DNA from 4 places in the Mesorhizobium sp. RCC_202 genome. Region 1 is predicted to be linked to each of the others. Evidence: riboswitches for the same ligand, from Rfam matches in the RefSeq annotation. Region 1 holds a riboswitch; each other region holds the start of a gene.
The links. A riboswitch is a leader RNA that binds a small molecule or an ion and turns the genes downstream of it on or off. The one in region 1 is predicted to bind cobalamin.

Region 2: it holds a riboswitch for cobalamin, as region 1 does, so the genes downstream of both, AB6802_RS12585 (DUF1636 family protein) here and AB6802_RS07930 (CbtB domain-containing protein) in region 1, are expected to answer to the same signal.
Region 3: it holds a riboswitch for cobalamin, as region 1 does, so the genes downstream of both, AB6802_RS02485 (aromatic ring-hydroxylating dioxygenase subunit alpha) here and AB6802_RS07930 (CbtB domain-containing protein) in region 1, are expected to answer to the same signal.
Region 4: it holds a riboswitch for cobalamin, as region 1 does, so the genes downstream of both, bluB (5,6-dimethylbenzimidazole synthase) here and AB6802_RS07930 (CbtB domain-containing protein) in region 1, are expected to answer to the same signal.

Annotation. Positions count from the first base shown of each region.
Region 1 is NZ_JBFUPO010000003.1:136,952-141,157, forward strand. Features, by position in the region: cobalamin riboswitch at 1-155, shown strand, start outside; gene AB6802_RS07915 (hypothetical protein) at 263-562, shown strand; gene AB6802_RS07920 (hypothetical protein) at 615-1,247, opposite strand; gene AB6802_RS07925 (CbtA family protein) at 1,255-1,995, opposite strand; gene AB6802_RS07930 (CbtB domain-containing protein) at 2,027-2,236, opposite strand; adenosylcobalamin (AdoCbl) riboswitch at 2,237-2,381, opposite strand; gene AB6802_RS07935 (histidine phosphatase family protein) at 2,478-3,047, shown strand; gene AB6802_RS07940 (hypothetical protein) at 3,241-4,206, shown strand, end outside.
Region 2 is NZ_JBFUPO010000004.1:506,672-510,877, reverse strand. Features, by position in the region: gene AB6802_RS12590 (winged helix-turn-helix domain-containing protein) at 135-1,334, shown strand; cobalamin riboswitch at 1,363-1,567, shown strand; gene AB6802_RS12585 (DUF1636 family protein) at 1,607-2,032, shown strand; gene cobW (cobalamin biosynthesis protein CobW) at 2,035-3,072, shown strand; gene AB6802_RS12575 (cobaltochelatase subunit CobN) at 3,095-4,206, shown strand, end outside.
Region 3 is NZ_JBFUPO010000001.1:545,754-549,959, reverse strand. Features, by position in the region: gene AB6802_RS02495 (PqqD family protein) at 1-179, opposite strand, end outside; gene AB6802_RS02490 (2Fe-2S iron-sulfur cluster-binding protein) at 333-1,427, opposite strand; gene AB6802_RS02485 (aromatic ring-hydroxylating dioxygenase subunit alpha) at 1,448-2,695, opposite strand; cobalamin riboswitch at 2,806-3,007, opposite strand; gene AB6802_RS02480 (DUF680 domain-containing protein) at 3,506-3,712, shown strand; gene AB6802_RS02475 (DUF680 domain-containing protein) at 3,782-3,985, shown strand; gene AB6802_RS02470 (DUF680 domain-containing protein) at 4,057-4,206, shown strand, end outside.
Region 4 is NZ_JBFUPO010000008.1:103,663-107,868, forward strand. Features, by position in the region: gene AB6802_RS19280 (pirin family protein) at 1-775, opposite strand, end outside; gene AB6802_RS19285 (DUF2277 domain-containing protein) at 785-1,051, opposite strand; gene AB6802_RS19290 (exodeoxyribonuclease VII small subunit) at 1,095-1,346, opposite strand; gene AB6802_RS19295 (histone deacetylase family protein) at 1,350-2,276, opposite strand; cobalamin riboswitch at 2,392-2,570, shown strand; gene bluB (5,6-dimethylbenzimidazole synthase) at 2,611-3,342, shown strand; gene AB6802_RS19305 (hypothetical protein) at 3,343-4,206, opposite strand, start outside.

The DNA of each region.
Region 1 (4,206 bases):
GAAGCCGGTGCGATTCCGGCGCTGCCCCCGCAACGGTAGCGAAGCTTGCGTTCCGACAACAAGCCACTGGGTGACAAGCCTGGGAAGGTGTCGGGACAGGTCCCGCAACGGACAGCTTCGGAGCCCGGAAACCAGCCTCGAGCAGAGTTGAACTCGACTGATCGCGGTGGGCGGTCAAGAGGCGGATACGGATCGGCCTCAGTGCCGCCCGTGACTTTCCTCCATCACCACCAGGTTCAGTCCTTGCGAAAGAAGGACGAACATGGATTCGCACAATGAAATACCCGGGCTCGCGCCCGGCAGGCCGGAACGCCCGCGCAGGATGCGCCGGGCCAACGCGGCGACGATGCGCGCCGTTTCGCCATTGCCGCCGCCGGAAGAAGTGTTCGCCGACTGGCTGCTGTCGGTGCCGCATGAGGCCGATCTGGAAGCGGCGGCGCTGAGCAAGGTCGCGCTGATCGACCGCTGCGGCTCGCTGCATCCCGACGTGCAGCGGCTGCGCACCTTACTGGCCGTCGTCGCCGGCACCAGCGCCGGGCCGACGCGCGTCCGCAATCTCTGAAATTCCCGACGCGGTGGCGCCGCTGGTAGGCCCTGGGCTGGCCGGCCGTCGCTCAGACCGCGCGCGTGCGCGATAAGGGCGAACCGAAAATCGACCACCCGGTGGCGATGAGCGCTGCGCCCATGGCGATCAGCACGGCAAGGCTCGGCAGGTGGAAGACCATGTCGCTCCAGCGTGGCTCGATGATCCCGCCGGTGCTGAAGCTCTCGCCGCTGAACTGGCACAGGATCCAGGAGGCGCCGCTGCGCACCATGTCGGCGTCGATGTCGGAGATCAGCGCCTTGGCGTCGCGCTCGGCGGCGGGCATCGTCGCCATATAGGCGAGCAGCGCCTTGGCGGTGGCGAGATAAGCGTGGCTGCACTCGTTGAACGGGCTCTGCTCGTCGCCGAGGCTGCCCGGCATCAGGCCCCACAGGCAATAGGTGAATTGCAGATTGCCGTGATTGTAGAGCCGCCGGAAGGTCGGGTCGGTCACGGTCTGCGCTCGCGCCAGCGCGAGGATGTCGCTGCGATAACGCGCGATCACCGCCATCTGGCCATGCGTCAGGCTGGGGATCTGGATGCCGGGAGGAGGCGGCGCCGAGGAACCGCTATGGGCTTGCGCCGGCGAAACAGCCGCAAGCGAGGGCCAGACCGTTAAAAACAAAACGGCCGCCAGGGCGCGAAACCATGGCGGCCGATACATCGGGATATCAGGCGTAGCGGCGCGCGGCGCCGCCTTGCTTGCCGGCCGAAAGCTGACGCTCGGCGACGGCCCCGAAGACAAGTCCGACCACGGCCCACAGGATGAGCTGGATGCCGAGCGACGCGATGCGGAACTGCCACAGCACGATCGCCGAGAAGTTCTCCGGCACCTCGTTGATGTCGGGAAGGGCCGCCTTGACCAGCATGAAGACGACGAGGAAGGCGAGCGCCGCGACGATCGAAGCGTTCCAACCGCCGAGCCGGCTCCACAGCCGCTGCGCCAGGCCGACCGCGGCCACCATGGCCGCGATCGAGATCGCGATCATGATGAAGAACAATTCCGTCCGGTAGGCAATCGTTTCGGGGTTGCCGACCGCCGGCGGGTTGGCCGGGTATTTGAGCTGAGGCACCACGATCACGGCGAGGAAGCCGAGCACGGCCAGCAATGCCGAGGTGCCGCGCGGGCCGAGCGAGCCCAGCCGTCCGTTGGCGTAGGCGAAGACCAGCGAGAACAACCCGCCAAGCGCCGCGCCATAGATCAGCACGCCGGTGGCAAGGCCGATGCCCGCCTGCGTCGGCCGGCTGACCAGTTCTTCTTCGGGCGCCTCGTTGGCGGCCTTGGCCTGCGATTCTTCGAAGGCGATGGCTTTGTCGACTTGCGGCTCGCCATAGACGCGCGCGAAGGCAAACGCGATCAGCCCCGCGACAAGCCCGACGAGCATGCCGCGCAGCAAAAGTTTTCCAACCATGTCAAATCCCCTTCAGCGATGCTGAACCGCTTTAGTGGCAGGGGAAGCCGAGCAGGTGGCGGCCGTCATGCACGAATTCGTGCACATACATGCCGCGGATCAGCGATGTCGCGCCTTCTTCCGCGCCGACGAAGTAGATCGCCAGCATCAAGAGCAGCCCGCCGAAGATGGCCCAGGGCAGAAGTTCGCGGACCGGAATTGGCGTTGCGCCGTAACCGGGTGCGAAAGTGGTGTTGGACATATTGACCTCCCCTGGGATCCTGCGTCCCGTTGATCGACAAATGGCTACGAGACAAGGCCTGACTTTCGGCTTTCGCCGATCACAGTGGCGCGACCGTGCCGGATTCGCACCGGCTTCCAATCTCGTATCACACTAAAACACTTGTCAGCACTTCGTTCGCCTGTCAACGACATGTGCTGTCGGCACGGCTTCGTGAGCCCGAATTTCACTGGTCCACGCCTATCCACAGAGGCTTTTTCGCATGGTCGCACGCCTGACGATGATCGCAAGCGGCGCTACGCCCGGCATGCGCAAGGGCCGTTTCCCGAACGACGAGGCGCTGGAGCCACAAGCCGTGGAGCGCGCCCGGACGATGGCCGCTTCGCTTCGCCGCGCCGACCGCGTCTGGACGAGCCCCGCGCTTGCCGCCCGGCAGACGGCGCAAGCGCTTGGCCTCCAGGCGGGCGTCGAGCCCCTGCTTGCCGAACAGGATTTTGCCCGCTGGGCAGGCCGGAGCTTCGAGGAAGTCCAGGCCGAGAACCCCGATGGCATGGCGGCGTGGTTTGCCGACCCGGACGCGGCACCGCATGGCGGCGAAACGCTCAGTGCCGTGGCGCAACGTGGCGCCGCGCTGGTCGAGCGTCTGGCCGGCGAGGGCGGTCACACCATCGCGGTGACCCATGCGGTGGTGATCCGCGCGGCCATCGTCCATGTCCTGGGCGCGCCGTCGTCGTCGGTGTGGAAGATCGACATCGAGCCGCTGTCGCTCACCGATTTACGCAGCGACGGCCGCCGCTGGGTCTTGCGCGCGAGCGGGATCGTCGCCGGCTGAACGAAACAATTGCCGCGAAGTGTGAAATACTTCTCAGTTGACAATTCAATGATGCCTATAGGTTTTCCTCTAAGGTTAGGTTATCCTTATTGAGAGGGTAAAAATACAATAATTGCCGGGGGGCTGGCCTGTGAAGCGATTCCTTTGGATTCGTTCGCTTTTCATTGTTTTCATGGCCGCGCTTCAAGGCTGCATGGCCGATCCGACAAAGCACTATGTCGGCGTTCCGCCGGTCATCGATGCGGCAAGCGTCGAGCAGTCGAGCAATCGCATCAGCCGGATCATGAATGCCCTGGCGCGCGATACTGGCGGCGGCACCTATTATGACCTGACCGAAGCTGGGTTCAACTATGTCGACGATCGCTGCATGGAGTATTTCAGCGAGCTCTACTACCTGGATCGCCGCCGCGAAGCGACGAAGGCCGGCCTCGGCGCTTTCAGCCAGACCACCAACGCCATTCTCGCGGCGACAGGCGCCTCGAGCCTTTCGATGGTCGCCGTGACGCAGGCCTTCGGGCTCGCTTCCAACCTCACCGACATCGCCGCCGGCACCTATCTCTACCAGCTGCCGCCCGCCACGACGCTGACCTTCGTGCGCAAGCTGCAGGGCGCCTATCGCGACGCGGTTGCCGCCAAGGCCAGCCAGATCGACACACCGACCGCCTCGTACCATCTGATCCAGGACTATCTCTCTTTGTGCCTGCCGCCGGTGATCGAGGCGAAGCTCGTCGAGCATGTGGCGGACGCGGCGGCGACCCCGGTCAAGGGCGGCTCGATCTCGAACATCGAGATCGACGTGAGGACCAACTCCCCGTTGCCGCGCAAGCCGGAAATCATCCAGGAAGTGCGCCAGCCCGCCAAGCCCGTAATCAAGCGTGTAGTGGAGCAGACCAATACGATCGGGTCCTTTGAGCCGAAGCTAAGCCATGTTCGCGTGGCAAGCATCCAGCGCGCGCTCTGCGTCTCGCCGGCCGACGGTATCCTCAATGACGCCACGCGGGCGGCGGTCGACGAATTCTTCCGCGGCGTTCAGCAGGGCGCCAGTGGCGTTACCTATCCCAGCGCACGCCAGAATGGCATCCGCAGTGTGCACGATGCGATGCTGCTGAAAGCGGAAAAGACAGTGGGAACCTGTGTTCCGTCACGTGACACCAGCGCC
Region 2 (4,206 bases), on a different contig from region 1:
GATCCGCTCCTGTTTGATTTCCTTCTCTTTTTACTCCACTTCTGTCTCCTGACACATCTCCCGCCATTTGCCTGCTAGCATCACCGGAATCACCGGCTAAAAATCCGGCAAACGATCAGGGCAAGGTCGCCTCGATGAAGGACAAGATTTCGCTTCCTATGGCCCGGCGCATCGCGCTCGGCGCGCAGGGTTTCACCGACCCGCGGCCCGGCGGCACACCCGATCGGCGACACCTTGCCCGCGTGCTTTCCCGCACCGGCTTGCTGCAGATCGATTCCGTCAGCGCCGTGGTGCGCGCGCACTATATGCCGCTCTATTCGCGCCTTGGCCCCTATCCGCTCGCGCTGCTCGACAACGCCGCCGTCACCCGCAAGCGCACCGTGTTCGAATACTGGGCGCATGAAGCGTCCTTCCTGCCGGTCGAGACCTGGCCGCTGATGCGCTGGCGCATGCAGCGCGCCGAACAGGGCGGCGAAATGTATCTCGGCCTCGCCAAATGGGGACGCGAGCGGACCGGGATGATCGATGAAATCTATAAGCAAGTCGCCGAACGCGGGCCGACCGCTGCTTCCGACATAGAAGGCCACAAGGGCAACGGCGGCTGGTGGGGCTGGAGCGAGGCCAAGCACGCTTTCGAATGGCTGTTCTGGGCTGGCCGCATCACCACCGCCTACCGGCGCGGCTTCGAGCGCTATTACGACTTGCCGGCGCGCGTTTTGCCGCAGGCCGTGCTCGACCTGCCTGTCCCCTCCGTCGAGGACGCGCACCGCGAATTGCTGCGCATTTCCGCCCGCGCCCACGGCATCGCCACCTATGGCGACCTGCGCGACTATTTTCGCCTGGCGCCCGGCGACACCAAGGACCGCATCGAGGAACTGGTCGAAATGGGCGAGTTGCTGCCCGTAAGCGTCGAAGGCTGGGACAGGACCGCTTATCTGCACAAGGACGCCCGTTTTCCCCGCCGCATCGAGGCGCGCGCCTTGCTTGCGCCGTTCGATCCCGTCGTTTTCGAACGGTCGCGCTCGGAGCGGCTTTTCAATTTCCGCTATCGCATCGAAATCTACACGCCTGCCGACAAGCGCCAATACGGCTATTACGTGCTGCCTTTCCTGCTCGGCGACACGATCGTCGCCCGCGTCGACCTCAAAGCCGACCGTCCAGCGGGTGTGCTGCGCGTCCATGCCGCCTATGCCGAGCCTGAAGCGCCGCCGGAGACAGCCGCCCAGCTTTTCGAGGAATTGAAGCAGATGCAGGCCTGGCTCGGCTTGGAGCACATCGAAGTGACGCCAGCGGGCGACCTCGGGCAGCCACTGGCCGACCTTTCAGCGTCGTAACCGCGCGTTGACACCGCTGCCTGCAAAAGCCTAAATCCCTCCAGACGGTCCCTTGCCCGCAACGGCAAGGGCCAAGAGGGAATGCGGTGCGGGACAAAAACCCAAATCCGCGGCTGTCCCCGCAACTGTAAGCGATGAGCCAAGGCCGAAAGCCACTGGGAATTCCCGGGAAGGCGGCCAACCAAGGCGATGATCCGCGAGCCAGGAGACCTGCCGTCTGCGACAGAACAATCCGATCGCCCGGCGGGTTTCCGGGCAAGGAGCCCGGCTTTTTGGACCACAACGGCAGTTTTTCGGCTGGCCCAGCGGATAATTCGTCCGAGGGCGACGCTTTGGCCGGCGTGACGGTCATCGTCTGCGCTTCCTGCCGCAATGAGGCCGGCTCCGATGCCCACCCCCGCGCCGGCGAATTGCTGGCCGATGACACCCGCCGCGCCGCAGCCGATGACAACATCCGCATCCGCACGGTCGAATGCCTCGGCAATTGCAAGCGGCGGCTGAGCGCGGCGATCCTGCGCGACGGCTGCTGGAGCTATGTCTTCGGCGACCTGAGCGCGACCAGCGGCGCCGACCTCGTTGCCGGCGCAAAGCTCTTCGCCACGTCGACGGATGGCCTGATCCCCTGGCGCGGCCGCCCCGATTCCCTCAAGCGCGGCCTTGTTGCCCGCATCCCTCCCCTCGACATGCTGAAGGACTGACCATGAGCGCTTCCGTTTCCCGTATTCCCTGCACCGTCGTCACCGGCTTCCTCGGCGCCGGCAAGACGACCCTGGTCCGTCATCTGCTGGAGAATGCCGGCGGCAAGCGCATCGCCATCATCGTCAACGAGTTCGGTGACATCGGCATCGACGGCGAAATCCTCAAAGGCTGCGGCATCGACACCTGCCCGGAGGAAAACATCGTCGAACTGGCCAATGGCTGCATCTGCTGCACCGTGGCCGACGATTTCGTGCCGGCGCTCGACCAGATCCTGGCGCTCACCCCCAAGGTCGACCACATCCTGATCGAGACCTCCGGCCTCGCTTTGCCGAAGCCGCTGGTCCAGGCATTCCAGTGGCCGACGGTGAAGAGCCGGGTGACCGTCGACGGCGTCATTGCCGTGGTCGATGGCCCGGCGCTCGCCGAAGGCCGCGTCGCCAGCGACATGGATGCTTTACAGGCGCAGCGCGCCCAGGACGATAGCCTCGACCACGACGACCCGGTCGAGGAAGTCTTCGAGGACCAGATCGCTTGCGCCGACCTCATCATTCTCTCGAAAAACGACCTGATGGACGCCGCCGGCTCGGCCCGCGCCAACGCCATCATTGGCGAACACTCCGCCCGCGCCGTGAAGATCGTGCCGACATCGCATGGCAAGGTCGATCCCTCGGTGCTGCTCGGTCTCGGCCTCGCCGTCGAGGACGACATCGAGAACCGCAAATCGCATCATGACGGCGCGTTCGACCACGAGCATGACGATTTCGACACCTTCATCGTCGACATCCCGTCGATCGCCAATCCGGACGAGCTGGCAAAGCGTGTCGCCACCGCCGCCGAACAGGAAAACGTGTTGCGCGTCAAAGGTTTCGTCGAAGTCGGCGGCAAGCCGATGCGGCTTTTGCTGCAGGCCGTCGGCCAGCGCGTCAACCATTACTATGACCGCGCCTGGACCGCCGAGGACGACCGCCGCTCGCGTCTCGTCGTCATCGGCCTCAAGGGGCTGAACCGCCCGGCGATCGAGGCTATACTCGCCGGCTGACGCCAACCGACCTAGGGGCGAAATGCACATACTGACCACCAGCTCCGCCTCGCTCGACGATCTCGCCGAGCCGGTCGATCTGCGGCAGACGCCGGCGGATATCTTGGCCCTGTCCTTCACCGACAGCGACCTCGCCGGCCTGGCGGTGGCATGGAAAGCCGACGCCGCCCGCTTGCCCTCGATGCGGCTCGCGGCGCTGCGCGACCTGCGCCATCCGATGTCCGTCGATCTATGGATCGACAGCGTCGCCCGCCACGCCAAGGTCATCCTTATCCGCATCCTGGGCGGCTACGACTGGTGGCGCTACGGCTGCGACCAGCTCGCGGCGGTGGCGCGCGAACGCGGCATCAAGCTCGTGCTGCTGCCCGGTGAAAGCCATGACGAGGATCAAAGGCTGATCGAGGCCTCGACGCTGCCCCGCGCCGAGCTGGACGCCTTGCTCGGCTATTTCCGCGAGGGCGGCCCGGCAAATATGAGCGCACTGATGCAGCGGCTGGCGCGCTTGGCTGGATCGGCTGCGTCGGTGGCGGGACCGGTGGCGGTGCCGAAGTCGGGATATTATGAGCCGGGGCTGGGAGTTGTCGGAAAGCCATCGGGCGTTGGCGAACTCGACGCCGACAATGTCAGCGTCTCCATTGTACCCATCCTCTTCTATCGCTCGATGCTCCTCGCCGCGGACGTCGCGCCCATCGACGCACTCGTCGAAGCGCTCCGTCAGTGCGGCCTGGCCCCAGTCCCGATCTTCGTCTCCAGCCTGAAAGACCCGACGTCGCTGGTCTTCGTCGAGGACGCCATCGCATCGCTGAAACCGGCCGTCATCATCACCGCGACCGCCTTCGCCTCAGGCGCCGAACCCGGCGTCGAAACCCTGTTCGACCGCGCCGGCGTGCCCGTCTTCCAGGTCATCGTCGCCACCACCCGCCGCGACGTCTGGGAAAACAACCAGCGCGGCCTGGCGCCGGCCGATCTCGCCATGCATGTTGTGCTGCCGGAGCTCGACGGCCGTATCCTCGCCGGTGCAATCTCCTTCAAGGGCGAGATCGAGACCGATCCGGCGCTGGCCTTCCGCGCCTTCGCCAATCGTCCGGAAGCTGATCGCGTGGCGCAGGTCGCCAGGCGGGTCGCGGCGTTCAT
Region 3 (4,206 bases), on a different contig from region 1:
ACCGATCCGACCAGGGCCTGTGTGCCGACCCCCGAGGACAATGCCTGCCAGACCGCGCTGCCGGAGTCGGAAAAGCCGAAATATTTTCCGTTGGAAAGATCGAGCACGACAGCTTCGCCATCGAAGGATTCGAAGACGATATCCTTGCTCGCAACCGCATAGACATCAAAACGATGCATGTCCTGACCCCGCTCCGCAAACCCAGCCCGGACGCGCTGGTTGCCGCCTATCCCTCGATAACGCCTGTAAACTTTCGGGCGTCCACTGGCAAGGTGATAGCCATTCACGTGTTGCTGACGATCTGCGGGATCAAGTTCCTGGTTTGGTACGCGTCAGGCCTCGATCTCCAGCGCCGACAATGGCTTCGAGCAGCAGGCGAGGATGAAGCCGTCATCGATCTCGTGGTCGAGGATGCCGCCATTGTGGCTCATCTCGACATCGCCCGACACCTTCTTCACCTTGCAGGTGCCGCAAAGGCCGAACTCGCAAGCCGCCGGTATGCGCACACCCGAGGCGCGCGCCGTCTGCAGTACGGTCTGGCCGGCAACGCATTCGGCATCGACGCCCGACAGCGCGAAGCGGACGGGCGTCACCGCCTCGACCGGCGCGCTTTCGCCATCCGGTGACGCGAATGGCGGCGGGATTTCCTCGACGACCGGCGCCGCGAAACTCTCCTGGTGGAAGCGGCTCATATCGAAACCCGAGGCTTCCAGCATCTGGCGCACCGCACGCATGAACGGATCGGGGCCACAGCAGAAGACTTCCCGCTCGCGGAAATCGGGGGCAAGCAGCGGCAGCCTGATAGCGTCGATGCGTCCCATATGGCCGAACCAGCCCTCGCGGCTCGACCGTTCCTCGATCATGAACCCGAGCGACAGGCCGGGCATGCGGGTGCCGAGTAGCTCGAGCTCCTTGCGGAAGATGATCTCTTCTGGCCGCCGCGCGCAATTGACGAAGCCGACATCGGTCCATGGCGCACAGTCATTCAGCCAGCGCAGCATCGACATCATCGGCGTGATGCCGGATCCGGCCGAAATGAGCAGATATTTCGCGGCCGGATGACTGTGCAGGGAGAAATCGCCCGCCGGTCCGTAGGCCTTTACCCGCGCGCCGGGTTTCAGATTGTCGAACATCCAGCGCGTGCCGATGCTCCCCGTTTGCGCCTTCACTGTCACCGCGATCGAGAACGGCCGCGACGGTGACGACGACAGCGTGTAGGTGCGCATCAGCGGCCCGTCGGCCACTGGCAATTCCAGCGTGATGAACTGGCCGGGCTTGTAGCGGAACCATGTCTGGTTGTCGGAACGGAAAGTGAAGGTTTTTACGTCGGACGCCTCGTCGCTGACGCCGATCACCTCCAGCATCTGCAGCCGGTCGTTCCAGGGCGTCATCTCGTCGAGATGGCGGTAGAGGCCAAGTTCGGTCATGGCGTTCATCCTCTCGGCCCTCAGGCGACGCTGCGCAGCGCCGGCCGGCCGTCTTCAGCAAGCCGCGGCCCGATGAAACGCGCATACCAGTCGACAAACTGGATCACGCCGCCCTCATGCAGCTCCGAATACGGACCCGGCTCATAGGCCGGCGACAGGATGCCGAAAGCATTCTCCTCGACGATGCGGCGGTCCTGATCGTTGGTTTCGGTCCATACATGGGTGAGTTCGGCAAGGTCGTAGTCGACGCCTTCGACCGCGTCCTTGTGCACCAGCCATTTCGTTGTCACCGCCGTTTCGGTGGCGCTGATCGGCAGCACGCGGAAGGTCACCGCATGATCGATGAGGATGTGGTTCCAGGTCGTCGGGTAGTGGTAGTGCATCAGCGTGCCGATGCGGTCTGCATTGACATCGAGCGATAGGTTCTTCCGGACGGCGCGTTTTCCCGTCATGGTGTAGCTCACGGCGTCGCGCAGCAGCGGCGCGCGGGTGGCGCGATACTGGCCGGCCGGGTCGATGCGGAATTTGCTCGGCAGTCCTGCCGCCTCGCATTTCGCCCAGTGGGCGACCATTTCCGGATCGCTCTCGGCGCCGTTGACGCCGGTCACCGTCGGGGCTTCCGGGAAAGTCTTGCACAGTTCGGGATGGTTGCCGGCGCAGTGATAGCACTCGCGGTTGTTTTCCCAGACCAGCTTCCAGTTGCCTTTCTCGATGATCGTGCTCTCGAAGGCGATCTTGGTCTCGGCAAGGCGATGCGGCGCAAGGTATGGCTCGATCATGGCGCGCGTCGGGACGAAGTCGGCCGGTTCCTTTGCCAGGCAGATAAAAATGTAGCCGGCCACACTTTCGCAGGCGATCGGCTTCAATGCGAACTGGCTCTTGTCGAAGCCGTCCGCCATCTGGCGGGCGAACAGCAAACGCCCGTCGAGTTCATAGGTCCACTGATGATAGGGGCATACCAGCTTCGCCGCCGTGCCTTTGTCGGTGTTGCAGACGCGGCTGCCGCGATGGCGGCAGGAATTGTGGAAGGCGTTGATGTTGCCCTTCTGGTCGCGCACCAGCACGATCGGATAATCGCCGATCTGCGCGGTGATGAAGCTGCCCGGCTTCGGCAGCTCGCAATCATGGCCGATGAACAGCCAGTCGCGGTACCAGATCAGCTCCATGTCGAGCTTGAAGAAGTCGGTGTCGGTGTAGAAAGGCTGTTCCAGCGAATAGCCGGGCTTGCGGCCCTGCAGGAGCCTCAGCATGTCATTGCGCGCATCCATGTCCTGTCCTCATCATCAAGGACTGAACTGGTGGAGATGGAGAAGAAGGGCGACCGCCGGCAAAAAAACCGGCACGCGCCATCCGCCTCTTGATCGCCCACCGCGATCAGTCGAGTTCAAATGTCTCGGGCTGGTTTCCGGGCTCTGGAGTTGCCCTTGCGGGCGATCGCGACACCTTCCCAGGCCAATGGCCCAGTGGTCTCCCGTTGCGATTTCACTCCACCACCGTTGCGGGGGCAGCGCCGGAATTCGACCGGCTTCCCAATTCTCCGCTCCGTCACGACGAAGGGCACCTGAGATGAGATCATCTAACCACGACACGCCATGGTCCCGCCGGTATGAAAACGACATCGCATCCATGCGGCGCGACACGGCTACCGGCTTGTCGTGCCGATATTCGGTTCAGCGATCAGGCAAGCGAATCGCCGCTCTGAAATGACGTCGCGCCGATCGGTAACCGGCTTCAAAGTGGTTAATAGTATCGAAAAGTGACTATTAGGAGGTTCTAAAATCGAACCGAACGGTTCGTTTCTGTTGACGGTGCGTGCAGGACGGGGTGAACGTTGGCACCCTGACACACTTGGTGAGCTAAATGAGTGATCCGTGTAACCTATTGGATTAATTACATAAAGATGTGATGTTGGGCATGCTTAGGAAAATTACAAGACGTAGATTCTTGGTCCAGATGGAAAAACTTCGTGATTGGAATCCGGCAATCGGGTCACCCACATCGGGGCTGTCCGAACGACGCGATTTCATTCCCAAGACACGCCGCTAGACGGACTGAATAAAGATACTGGAGTAGCAAAAATGAAAAAGATTGTTCTCACTGCCGCCGCCCTTCTGGCAATTTCCGGCAGCGCCTTCGCTGGTAGCGACAACTACGGTTCGCAGGCTGCCAATCCGCCGGCCGTTTCGGTTGACTCGTCCTACACCGCATCGGTTCGTAACGCCGTGCCGGCCACGCAGGTACCCGTCAAGACGGGCGCCGACCACAACCTTTTCGGCAACAACTAACAGCCGACTTTGAACCGGCGGCGGGTTGCCCGCCGCCTCGGTCGGATCAGAAAATTTAGGAGCACTAAAATGAACAAGATCATTCTCGCCGCCGCCGCCCTTTTGGCCGTTTCCGGCAGCGCTTTCGCCGGCAGCGATAACTACGGTTCCAACGGCGCCAACCAGCCGGCCGTCGCGGTCGACTCGTCTTACACGGCCTCGGTCAAGTCCGAGCCGGCTGCTCAGAAGCCCGTCATCACGGGCGCTGATCACAATCTCTTCGGCAACAACTAACAGCCGAATCTGGGCTGGCGGCGGGTCTGCCCGCCGTCTCGGTCCAATCAAGGAATTCAGGAGTTACTAAAATGAAGAAGATCATTCTCGCCACGGTGGCCGTTCTGGCCGTTTCGGGTTCGGCTTTTGCTGGCAGCGACAACTACGGCAACAGCGGCGCCAACCAGCCGGCTCCCGCCGTCGACACCACGCGTACATCGTCGATCGACACGGACTCGACG
Region 4 (4,206 bases), on a different contig from region 1:
AAGCGCCGCCGAACAGCATGAAATGGGCGCCGCATTCGGACGAGACGACGATCTCCTCGCCCGGCTTGAACACCAGAAGCCGCTCGGCCGGGAAGCGGTCGCCGGCGATCGAGACCTCGCCTTCGAGCGTATAGATGGCGCGCTCCTCGGCATCCGCCGGGATTTTCACGCTGGCGCCGCCCGCCAGCATGAGATCGGCATAGAGCGTGTCCGATGCGGTCGCGACCGGTGAGCGCAGACCGGAGAATTCGCCGATCACCACGCGACCGCTGACGCCTTCGGCGTCGATTTCCGGCAAGCGGATCGCCGCGGTGTTCTCGAACAGCGGAGCAACCTCTTCCTTGCCGTCGGGCAGCGCCAGCCAGGTCTGCAGGCCGGAGATCGACATCGGCGCCCCGCGCAACTCGTCAGGCGTACGCTCGGAATGCACGATGCCACGCCCCGCGGTCATCAAATTCACGTCGCCCGGCGCGATCACCATTTCGGTGCCGAGCGAATCGCTATGCCTGATCTTGCCGTCGAACAGATAGGTGACGGTGGACAGCCCGATGTGCGGATGCGGGCGCACATCCAGCGCCTGGCCGGCGCGCAGGATGGCCGGACCCATGCGGTCGAAGAAGATGAACGGCCCGACCAGCCGGCGTCTTGCCGTCGGCAATGCGCGGCGCACCTCGAAGCCGCCAATGTCCTTGGCGTTGGGGATGACCATCAATTCGATCTGATCGCAGGCGAAGGCATCGCCGGGCTCGGGATCGTTTCCAGGAAAGAAGCTCATATCGACCTCTCAGGCGAAGCGCAGCGCCGACCTGGCTTTCGCCTTGGCCGCCTCTTCCTCGCGGTTGCGTGGTTCCTGGTTGGTCTCGAGCGAATCGAGCAATTCGCGAGCAACGGCCGCGATCGCCTCGACGGCATGATGGAAGGCGTGCTCGTTGCGTTTTGAGGGTTTGGTCGATCCGCTCAGCTTGCGCACGAACTGCAGTGCGGCGTCATGCACTTCGTCATTGGTCGCCGGCGGTTCGAAATTGGCCAGGGTCTTGATGTTGCGGCACATAGCTTGAACTCCTTACCTGCTTTCTCTGCCCGACCTGCTTCATTTACTCGGCGTCGAGCGGCTCCGTCCCCACCGGCTTGCCGTCGCGCGACAGCCTGATCTTCTCGACCTTGTCCTCGGCGGCCTTCAGCAACCGGTCGCAATGGGCCTTCAGCGCTTCACCGCGCTCATAGATCTTGATCGACTGGTCGAGCGGAACGTCGCCGCGCTCCAGATCATCGACGATCTTCTCCAGCGCGTCGAGCGCCTGTTCGAAGCTCATCGCCTTGACGTCCTCATTGCCTTCGACAGCCATACTTTATCCCTTCATCAGCCGCCCGACATGGGCAGCGACTGAAAATGCCAGTCCTTGCAGATCGTAGCCGCCTTCGAGCAGGCTGACGAGCCGGTTGCCGCTGTGGCGGCCGGCGCGTTCCATCAACTGGCCGGTCGCCCAGTCGAAATCGTCCTCTGTCAGGTTGATCTCGGCCAGCGGGTCACGATGGTGCGCATCGAAACCGGCGGAAATGATGATCAGATCCGGCGCAAAGGCGTCGATCGAGGGCAGCACGCGCGACAGGAAGGCGTCGCGGAACAAATCGCTGCCGGTGCGCGGCGCCAGCGGCGCGTTGACGATGTTGCCGGCGCCGGTCTCGCTCCTGGCGCCGGTGCCCGGATAAAGCGGCATCTGATGCGTCGAGCAATAGAGCACCGACGGATCGTCCCAGAAGATGTCCTGCGTGCCGTTGCCGTGGTGGACGTCCCAGTCGACGATGGCGACGCGCTCGGCCTGATGCTTCTTCTGCGCATAGCGCGCGGCGATGGCCGCCGTGTTGAACAGGCAAAAGCCCATCGCCGTGGCCTTTTCGGCATGGTGTCCAGGCGGGCGGGCGGCAACGAAGACGTTTGCCGCGCGGCCCTCGAAGACATCGTCGACAGCCGCGTTGGCGGCGCCGATCGCCGTCACCGCGGCCTGCCAGCTCTTCGGGCTGGCGCTGGTATCGGCGTCGATCGGGGCGATGCCGCTCTCGGGGATCGCGGCGCGGACACGCTCAACGTGATCCTCGGGATGCGCGTAAAGGATCGTCGCCTCGTCGCCTTCCGGCGCCTCGACGCGGTCGAGCGCCGAAAACGCCTCGTCGTCCAGCACGCGCTCGATGGCGCGCAGACGGTCGGGACGCTCGGGGTGGCCGGGCGGCGTGATGTGTTCGAGAAAGATCGGATGCGTGTAGAGACGTGTAGCCATGGCCTCTAATCTAGGGGCCCAAGGCCGCGATGGCCATGTTTGAATGCCGAATGGCTGGGGACAATCGCGCCTTGCCGTGTCGCTGACGGCATTGGCGCGGCGCTTGGTTCACGCTAAGGTCGCATCGCTGCCTGGTGCCCGCGACGCGGGAGAATCGGGAACACGGTTTCATTCCGTGGCGTGCCCAACGCTGTGAGGGGGACCGCGCCGGCAAACGCCACTGTCGTTGACGGGAAGGCGCCGGACGCGGGTCGATCCCGAGCCAGAAGACCGGCCTGGCAGACATGGTCACCCGCTTGGTCAGGCGGGGGCTGCTTATCGCAGGGGAAAAGCGATGCAAGCACTTGCGCCCGCCATCGGCGGCGATGACTTTGACCAATTGGCGCGCGACGCTGTCTACCGGGCGATGTTCACCAGGCGTGACGTGCGCAGCCATTTCGTTAGCGACGATCTCGACGATGGCGTGCTGGCGCGGCTGCTCACCGCCGCCCACCATGCGCCATCGGTAGGCTACATGCAGCCGTGGAATTTCATCGTCATCCGCGACGCGACCAGACGGCGACAGGTGTGCGATCTTTTCCTTGCCGCGCGCGAACAGGAACTGCCGGCGATCGAGGCGGAGCGGCAGGCGCTCTACCGCAAGCTGAAACTCGAAGGCATCTGCGAGAGCGCGCTCAATCTGTGCATCACCTGCGACCGGCAGCGTTCGAAGGACTCGCCGCTCGGGCGCTGGCACAATCCGGAGATGGACCTCTACAGTACCGTCTGCGCCGTGCAGAATTTCTGGCTGGCGGCGCGCGCGGAAGGTGTCGGCGTCGGCTGGGTCAGCATCATCGAGACGGAGGCGCTGAAGCAGCTTCTGTCGATCCCCGAACATGTCACGCCGATCGCTTATCTCTGCGTCGGCCGCGTCTCGGAATTCGCGCCGAAGCCGGATCTCGAAACGCATGGCTGGGGCAAGCGCCTGGCCTTGTCGGAACTGGTGATGAGCGAGACGTTTCGCGGCGCCGGCGAGGCGCCGCTCAAATCGGCGATTGCAAGACTTGGCGGCGCTCCAAAGAGCTGATCAAGCGGCCCGGGGCGTATCCCAGCGCGAGCCGCCGCCGAAAGAGCCGAGCGCCTTGTCGCGCAATTCCCGGAATTTCGACGATGCCTCTGCCAGGTGGCGGTCCCATTCCGGATTGGGGGTCTGGCCCTCGATGGCGTCGAAATAGACCTGCATCAGCGAGGCGATTGCGAACGGCTCGATGAAAGCCGCCTTGAAGGCCCAGGCAAAGACGATGGCCAGCACGAAGGCCCAGCCGGCGAGTTGTCCCGGCATCACCCAGAGGATCGCGGCGGCCGGCGCCAGCATCAACAGGAAGATAACGAAGGACAGGCCCCACATGATCACCGCCAGCCAGACTGCGTTCTTGACCATGTGCTTGCCGTTCTGCGCGTAAAGCACGACACCTTGCCGCGCCGTCTCGAAAGGCGAGTTCGAATTGATGCGAATGTTGTAGCCGAGGATGATCTCGTCGACATAGGTCAGCGACAGACGGATGACGGTGTTGATGAAGCTGACCAGGCCGCTCAAGCCCGGAATGGGCAGGAAGGCGGCGATGCCGCCGATCAGGCCGGTGATGGCGCGGATGGCGCCCTTGACCAGCTGGTCGACGACGAAAAGGATGTTGGCCTCGGCAAAACGCTGGGTCACCACTTCCTTGGCATAGGCGATCTGGCCCTGGCCGTCGGGCACATCGTGGCCGTCGATCAGGTGGACCATGACGGCGATGTGGCCGGCCTTGAGCACATAGAGGATGTATTCTCGGATCCAGTAGACGGCGATCGAGACGATGCCGAAGCCGACAACGCCGCCCCATAGCGCAAACGACGCCGGACCGTCAGGATCGGTGGAGATGTGGCCGACGCCATAGCCGACGCTGGCGCC